DNA from 4 places in the Lutibacter sp. A64 genome. Region 2 is predicted to be linked to each of the others. Evidence: riboswitches for the same ligand, from Rfam matches in the RefSeq annotation. Region 2 holds a riboswitch; each other region holds the start of a gene.
What was found. A riboswitch is a leader RNA that binds a small molecule or an ion and turns the genes downstream of it on or off. The one in region 2 is predicted to bind cobalamin.
Positions count from the first base shown of each region.

Region 1: another riboswitch for cobalamin. It lies ahead of MKD41_RS14305 (TonB-dependent receptor plug domain-containing protein); the one in region 2 lies ahead of MKD41_RS13690 (TonB-dependent receptor).
Region 3: another riboswitch for cobalamin. It lies ahead of nrdG (anaerobic ribonucleoside-triphosphate reductase activating protein); the one in region 2 lies ahead of MKD41_RS13690 (TonB-dependent receptor).
Region 4: another riboswitch for cobalamin. It lies ahead of MKD41_RS03415 (DUF5074 domain-containing protein); the one in region 2 lies ahead of MKD41_RS13690 (TonB-dependent receptor).

Region 1 is NZ_CP092487.1:3,505,139-3,507,327, reverse strand. It holds gene MKD41_RS14305 (TonB-dependent receptor plug domain-containing protein) at 1-912, opposite strand, end outside; cobalamin riboswitch at 950-1,165, opposite strand; gene rlmN (23S rRNA (adenine(2503)-C(2))-methyltransferase RlmN) at 1,389-2,189, opposite strand, start outside.
Region 2 is NZ_CP092487.1:3,345,294-3,347,482, reverse strand. It holds gene MKD41_RS13690 (TonB-dependent receptor) at 1-926, opposite strand, end outside; cobalamin riboswitch at 1,030-1,252, opposite strand; gene MKD41_RS13685 (HAD family hydrolase) at 1,437-2,189, shown strand, end outside.
Region 3 is NZ_CP092487.1:1,234,915-1,237,103, reverse strand. It holds gene uvrB (excinuclease ABC subunit UvrB) at 1-407, opposite strand, end outside; cobalamin riboswitch at 527-722, shown strand; gene nrdG (anaerobic ribonucleoside-triphosphate reductase activating protein) at 848-1,294, shown strand; gene nrdD (anaerobic ribonucleoside-triphosphate reductase) at 1,301-2,189, shown strand, end outside.
Region 4 is NZ_CP092487.1:858,620-860,808, reverse strand. It holds gene MKD41_RS03420 (hypothetical protein) at 1-313, shown strand, start outside; cobalamin riboswitch at 467-661, shown strand; gene MKD41_RS03415 (DUF5074 domain-containing protein) at 763-2,067, shown strand; gene MKD41_RS03410 (TrmH family RNA methyltransferase) at 2,132-2,189, opposite strand, start outside.

The DNA of each region.
Region 1 (2,189 bases), 160 kb from region 2:
AAACGCAGTTCCAGTACTTAAATCGCTATCTGTAGTTACATCTGGAAAGTAGGTATAATCTTCATTGATTAAAGCTGTTTTTGTATTGATAAAAAACTTGTTAAACACACCATTATACTCAAACATTAACCTTAACGTTTCATCTTTATATTTAGTTCTACTTTGCGTGGTTTCTAAAATAGAAAAATGACGTAAACCATTAAATAATGAAGAGTATAATTTAAGTTGTTGTTTTGAATTAAATTTATAAGCTCCATTTAAAAAGGCCGATTTATTATAGAATTCTCCGTTTTCATTTTTTTGATTGGAATTGGCATATTTATAATCGTTATCAGAATCAAAATAAGCTAAACCACCATTAACATTTAAATTTGAAGTTGAAGTGCTTGCTTTTAGACCAATTTCTTTAGTGTTAAAACTACCATAACTGGCATTTACAGTTAGTTGATCTTGTTGCTCAAAAGAAAAATTATTATTTAAATTTATACTTCCACCAATAGTTCCAGTTCCAAATTGTGTGCTTCCGCCTCCAGGCCTAATAACAATTTCATCAAAACTAGCAGTACTAATTGTATTAAAATCTGTTTGACCTAAAAATTGAGAATTAATATTTATTCCATTCCAAACCACAGCTGTTTGCTGTGCCGTGGTTCCTCTAAAAGAAGGTGAAGAAACCATTCCTAAACCATTTTCTTTAAAAGAAATGGACGTTTCAAAATTTAAGACTTCTGTTAATTGTGGGCTATAATTTTGAATTGTTTTTTTAGATAAAATAGTTGTTTTTTGACCGATAGATTTTTCTATTATTTTAACAGATTTTAGATAAACAGTATCTAAAGCTTCAGCTTTCTTTTCTTGCGAAAACAATGCGAAACTATAAAAAAACACAACTAAAATTAAAAAATATCTCATAATTAAAATGTTGTTTCTCCCGACAACTAACTTGTAATTAAGTTGTTATTTTCTGGCAGGTCTCCTGGCTCGCGTCTTTTTGTTAACCTTCCCACACTTTACAATGCAGTGGTTATTTTGAAGTTATGTAACAAAAAGCATCTTTATAAAAAGACTTAGCTTACAGTTGCGGGAACAGCTTCTGAATTTAACAGAATTCCCTTTTAATTCACATTTAAAAAATAAATGCAAAACCAAACATGCAGCAAATATATAACTAAATATTAATCTATCTACGTTTAATAAACCTAAATTTAGCCGAATTTCGCATCAACCTATACACTTCTTAATTTAAAATATATGTACAAGTTAACATTTGTAGTTAATAAAATTTGTATATATAAATTATGAGATACTGAGACAAGCTCAGTAAGACGTTTAAGTACAATTTGCTTTAAACTTTAGAAAGTTATTAAAAAATAACCGCTACAAAAAATCTAGCTTTTCTTATTTGCTAATTGCCCACAAGCGGCATCAATATCTTTCCCTCTACTTCGTCTAACGTTAACAATTATATCGTTCATTTCTAAAATGCTTATATAATCGTCTATTGCCTGTGGATTTGCTTGTTGAAACTCACCATCGTCAATTGGATTGTATTCAATTAAATTAACTTTACAAGGCACATATTTACAAAATTTAACCAAAGCATTTATGGCTTCTTTTGTATCGTTAATTCCTTTCCAAACAACATATTCGTAAGTAACTCTGCTGTTTGTTTTTGCATACCAATATTCTATAGATTCTTTTAAATCTGTTAACGGAAATGCTTTACTAAAAGGCATTATTTTAGACCTAACCTCATCTATGGCAGAGTGTAATGAAACTGCTAAATTAAATTTAACTTCATCATCTGCTAATTTTTTTATCATTTTAGGAACTCCTGAAGTAGAAACCGTAATTCTTTTTGGAGACATTCCCAAGCCTTCTTCTGAAGTAATTTTTTCTATAGATTTTAATACATTGTTATAATTCATTAAGGGCTCTCCCATTCCCATAAAAACAATGTTTGATAATTTATGATTGTAATACAATAAACTCTCTTGGTTTATTGCTGCAACTTGATCGTAAATTTCATCGGGATTAAGGTTACGCATTTTCTTTAAACGCGCCGTTGCACAGAAGCTACAATCTAAACTACAACCAACTTGGCTAGACACACAAGCTGTTGTTCTGCTTCCAGTAGGTATTAACACAGATTCTACCACTAAACCATCGTGTAAACGTACAGCATTTTT
Region 2 (2,189 bases):
CCATGTACAAAAAAATTCGTATCCCATTGCCGTTGCACATGTTCATATCTGTTAGCAACAATGGCTCCTGGCAAGCCTCGTTCAGAATCATATATATATGCCTTTAACATTGCTCGTCCACCTTTCTTTAATTTTGCGTGTAAAGACACTTCGCTACGTAATGCGGTTATATCTCCATTCTGACGAACAGCAATAGTATCATATCCATTATCTTTACTATACCTATATTTATATTCCCCGTCAGCTTTTACCCATTCAGCACTTGCGGATAAAGATATTTTATCCGATAATTTATGTTGAAAAAATACCGCGGGATTAAAAAGTCCAAATGAACCCGTTTTAAACGTTGTTCTTAAATGTGTTTTTTCTGTTTCTGAAAAATCTGGAACTTTGGTTTGTAAAAACAATGTATTAGAAGAGAAAAACCCACGAGCAGGTTGAAAAATAGATGATTTTTGACCATTATAAAGTGAAATAGATTCTATATTATCTAGCGAATATTTCCCTAAATCTACTTGACCATTTTGAGCATTCCCAACAGTCATTCCATCATAAAAAACCGCAGTATGAGCACTACCAAGACTTCTTACATTAATTGTTTTTATTCCGCCAACACCTCCATAGTCTTTTAACTGCACTCCAGAAAAATAACGTATAGCATCTGCAACAGATAAGCTATTCATTTTCTCTAATTGCTGCCCAGATAAAACTTGAGCTGGCATAGGTGAAGCTATTTTAAATTTACGTTTAGTTGCAGTTAAAACAACCTCATCTAACGCAATTCTTTTAATAGAATCAAGTTTTAGATTAACCTTCTCTTCTGAAGATTTATTTTGCGCATAAATTGGGTTCAACAACAAACCTAATGTTTGTAATAAAACACCAACACTGATAAGGCATAAAAGCCTTTTGTTACATAAAAACATAAAAACTATTTGATCGTTATCAAATAACTTTAATGGAAAAAATGAAATCAAATGAAAATTTGATGATCTGCATCTGGCTTCAAAGCTTTATTCCACGAAAGCTCTAAAATTATACACAGTGGCAGGTATCCTGACTTATTCCCATTTTGAACCGCCTTCCCATCTCAAAATCATAGAGACAGTGGCAAAAGATTGGCCTAAAATTATAGACCTGTCAAAATGTTGCATGGAACTTACAGTAACGGGTTTGTTCAGGATTTTCACCTGATTCCCTCTTAATTAACTATACCGAAAAGCATAGTTAAACCAATGCGCTACAAAGATAAAAAACTCTTTATATTTAACGCCTTATTTTTATTTTATTAATAGCGTAAAAAAGTGTTTTTTCAACATTATCTCTTAACAATCTGAGCGCTTTGGTTTTATTATTTTATAATTATTTTTTTTAACAACATTAAGTTAATCCTAAATCGTTACAATAATCTTATTTTTGCTTTTCAAATTTAGAATATGGATTTTTCAAAGGTAAAATTAGTAGTTACAGATATGGATGGAACGCTACTAAATTCAGAAAGTAAAATAAGTGATCATTTTTTAGGACTATACAAGCAGCTTAAAAAAAATAATATAAAATTTATTGCTGCAAGCGGAAGGCAATATTTTAGTATTGTAGATAGATTTGATAAAAGTATTCAAGATGAAATAACTATTATTGCTGAAAACGGTGCATTTGCTATGCGCGGAAATAAAGAATTATTTACGTTAGAATTACCAACAGCATACATTTCAAAAAGCATTGAGATTCTTAGAAAAGTAAAAAATGCCCAAATAGTACTTTGCGGAAAAAAAGCTGCTTATATAGAAACCGAAAACGAAGCTTTTATTTCAATGTTTAAAAACTATTATTCTGAATACACATTGGTTGATGATCTTACCAAAGTTACAGATGATACCTTTTTTAAAATTGCAGCTTTTCATTTTGAATGTTCTGAAACTTACATTTACCCTTCAGTAAAACAATTAGAAAATGAATTACAAGTAATTGTTTCTGGTAAAAATTGGCTAGATATTTCTCATAATAATGCAAATAAAGGGTATGCTTTAAATATTTTTCAAAAAGAATTAAATATTGCTAAAGAAGAAACCATGGTTTTTGGAGACTATAACAACGATTTAAAAATGTTAGAGTTAGCAGATTTTAGTTATGCCATGGAAAATGCACACCAAAATGTAAAAAATATCGCAAATTTTCTAACAAAAACC
Region 3 (2,189 bases), 1.9 Mb from region 2:
ATTACATCACGTCTTCCAGAAAGTAGGGCAGAGGAGGCACTAATTCTAAGTTTTTCAATATCTTCGTTTATAGATAAATCTTTTTCTATATAAGTACCTGTTGTAGGTAAAAAGGCTTCAGGTTGGTAATAATCGTAATAAGAAACAAAATATTCAACGGAGTTGTTAGGGAAAAACTGCTTAAATTCTGAATATAACTGAGCTGCTAAGGTTTTATTATGAGCCAAAACCAATGTAGGTTTTTGAACTTTTTCTATTAAATTGGCTACAGTAAATGTCTTTCCAGAACCTGTAACACCTAACAATGTTTGAAATTTTTCACCAGATTCTACACCTGCAACAAGTTGTTTTATAGCTTCAGGCTGATCTCCAGTTGGTTTAAATTTTGATTCTAATTTTAATTGCATAGCACAAAAATAAGCTAATTTTTATGGTTTTCGTAGTTCGTTTTATTTGGATTTTTTTATTGTTAATAATTATCTTAATAACATATTTTAAAAATTAGTTTTTCAACATATTTCTTGATTAATTTTAACCTAGAATTTGGTTCTGTTATGCCTCAACGGTGTATTTGATTAAAAGGGAATCAGGTGAAATACCTGAACTGTTCCCGCAGCTGTAAGTTCAATTAGGGTTTTACACTCTTTGTCACTGTTTTAACTAAAATGGGAAGACGTAAAACTAGAACAAGTCAGAAGACCTACCAATCTCAGTTTAATGTCAAGCTTTCGGGAGAAAAGTGAATGGCATAGAATATTCTTTTTTTGAATAATCTTAGCTTTTGGCAATTTATTAACCAATCTGTAAATGATTAATTTTTTATTATTACGGATATAACTTGATAATAGTGAATTATTCGAGCATTCAAATAGTATTACAAGAAGTACCTGGAGAAATTAGTATTTGCTTTAGTATTTGCGGCTGTAATTTGTTTTGTAAAGGCTGTCATTCTCCTATATTATGGAAAGATAGCAATGGGAAGCAGCTTACAGAAACAGTTTTTAAGAATACGCTTAAAAATTATAAAGGGTTAGCCAGTTGTGTATTGTTTATGGGAGGAGAATGGCATAAAAATACATTGATTAATTACCTTAATTATGCCAAGAATGAAGGCTATAAAACCTGTCTTTATACTGGAAAAGAACAAGTAGATGAAAATATACTAAAACACTTAAGCTTTATAAAAACAGGTAAGTGGATTCAAGAATTAGGTGGTTTAGATGCACCAACAACCAATCAGAAATTTAAAGAAGTACAATCAAATAAATTATTAAATCATTTATTTCAAAAATAATAAGTTATGATAAGATTAACCGAGCAACAAGTAACTAAAAAAATTAACTTTATTAGTAATTATATCAATGCTAATAATGCAGCTGATGGTTCTAAAATGGATGCAAATGCAAATGTATCTTCAAAAAATATTGCCACTATGGAAGCTGAATTAAATAAAGATATTAATATTCAGATAAATAGGCAATTGGTGAAAAATAAAATAGAACAGCTTTTTGGTAGGGATTTATCTAACGAATATATTCGACAAATAGAATCGCACGAAATATATGTGCACGATGAAACTTCACTAAAACCTTATTGTACTTCTATAAGTATGTATCCTTTTTTGTTTGATGGATTGACAAAATTGGGAGGAGAAAGTAAAGCTCCGCAACATTTAGAGAGTTATTGTGGTGAATTTGTCAATCTTGTTTTTGCTGTCAGTTCTCAATTTGCTGGTGCGTTAGCAACAGTTGAGTTTTTATTGTATTTCGATTATTTTGCTAGAAAAGACTTTGGAAATGATTATTTAACTACAAACACCAAAACAGTTTCAAATCATTTACAACATGCTGTTTATGCTATTAATCAACCTGCGGCAGCAAGAGGCTATCAGTCTGTTTTTTGGAATGTTTCTCTATACGATGAAAAATATTTTGATAGTTTATTTGGCGAATTTGTGTTTCCTGATATGAGTAAACCACAATGGGAGAGTTTAAAAAAATTACAGCAATTTTTTATGAAATGGTTTAATACCGAAAGAGAAAAGGCGGTATTAACTTTTCCAGTTGTTACAGCTGCAATGTTGGTAAAAGATGGAAAACCTGTTGATTCTGAATTTGCTGAAATGTGTGCAACAGAATTAAGTGAAGGAAATTCGTTTTTTATTTACCAATCTAAAAGTGCCGATAGTT
Region 4 (2,189 bases), 1.5 Mb from region 2:
TGTAGTATTTATTTGGGGTAAAAAAAATACTACTTTTGATTACGGTCCAAATGCACGTGTATTAAAAAATATTAGAGCTAAAGAACGTATTTTTTCAGAAAATGCATTGACTATTTTAAATACCAAAAAAATTGATACCGCATATATTTCTCAAATCCTAAAGAATGGAGATGTAGATTTAGCTCATAAAATTAAATTAGACAGTTGCCTATATCAATATAATATCAAAGGAATTGATAGCCTAAAAAACATTACACTTACAGTTATTAATTGTGAATCTAATGCTATTATTAAAGCTATTAAAGTTGAATAAAACCCAAGTTTAAGTAGCTATTTACACAAAATAACACCTATTTAAAACAATACTTCACTATACTTTTAAACATAACTAATTGACACTTAACACTACTTAAATTGTTTCTTTTTTATTATATCTAAAAGGAAATTAATTAGGAAAAAAACAATTAACTTTGCGGCGTTTTTAGGTGACTTTATAAGTTTAAAAGGGAATCAGATGAAAACTCTGAACAGTACCCGCTACTGTAAATTTCACAGGTGATTTTTTCACCGAAATGGCTTTACCACAACCACTGTTTTTTTAAATGGGAAGGTAAATAAAGCTGAAATCAGTCAGGAAACCTGCCTAAATACATATTAAATATCAAAGCTTTCGGGAATAAAAGCTTATGGTACGTTATTGTATACTACCATATTTATTACCTAAGGTTTATATTGTTGTAACCATATAAATTAACAAATAAAATGAAACTTAAATTAATTTTCAGTATAACGCTGTTTACACTTGTTTTTATGTCTTGTTCTGAAGACAATTCGCTATTTTCCCCAAAAATTTTAGTTCAAAAAACAAATTACCAATTAGATTTTGAAGAAGCAATAGTATTGAACCCTGAAATAGAAAATTTAACAGAAACTACTATAAATTGGTTTCTAAATGATGAAATTGTATCAACTGAACCAACATATACTTTCTTATCAAATTCAATTGGTGAAAACGAATTAAAATTAGTTGTTGAAAATTCAGCAGGTAAAGAAACCTTAATATATAACATCCGTGTTTTTGGAAAATATGCCGAAGGTGTTTTTATTGTTTCTGCTTCTTCTGAAAATGATAATGGAACTGTTGGATTCTTAAAAGATTCAATATTTACATCTAAAGTTTTTCAACTAGAAAATCCAGATAAAACATTAGGAACCGATTTAATTAGTGGACAAATTTCAGATAATAAACTTTACTTCGTTTCACAAAGTGGTGCTAACTATATAACTGTTACAAATGCTGAAACTTTAAAACTTGAAGAAACTATTTCTACTTCTGAAGCTAGAAATCCAGCATATATTTCACTAGTAGATAATGATAAAGCATATATTTTAAGCGCTTACAGTAATACCAGATTACTTTATAATGTAGATTTTACAAATGCTGCAATTCAAAATAAAATAGATGGTATTTCAGATGTTCCTGCTATACAATCGGCTGTTTTAGCTATAGAAAATAAATTACTTATTGCTGATGGAAATTCAGTAAAAGAATTTGATACAACTACTGAGTCTGTAAATGAAATACTTACATTTTCAGATAATGTTTCAGGAATTGTTACCGATCCAAATAACAATATTTGGATTGCTACAGAAGGTAGAAATGAAGAAGCTACATTTGTAAAATTAAACGCTGATTTATCTATTGCAGAAACCGTAAAATTAGGTACTGATGTAAAATTATATCGTAATGGAATGTTGACTTCAGCTAATTCAAAATATTTTTATTGGCAAGAAACTTCAACAGGAAACATTCATCGTTTTGATAGCGAAAATAAAACTCAAGAATTATTTATAACACCATTTAATTACAACCTGTTTTTTACTACAGCTCTTAAAATTCATCCTAAAACTGGAGACATTTATTTAGCCGGTGTAACAGACTTTTTTGATATGAGTAATAGTGTAATGCTAATTTTTAATGAAGAAGGCGAAGAATTAAATAAGTTTGAGAACATAGGAACTGCTCCTACTGACTTTGTTTTTAATTATAAAGAATTATATCAATAAACAAAAAGCAGCTTAATTTTTATAAAAAAGTAGTTAATATGTATAATTAACTACTTTTTTTATTTTAAAGTTTATTTTCATTAAAATATACTTCCTTTATTTTTCTAATACTTTTAATGGAT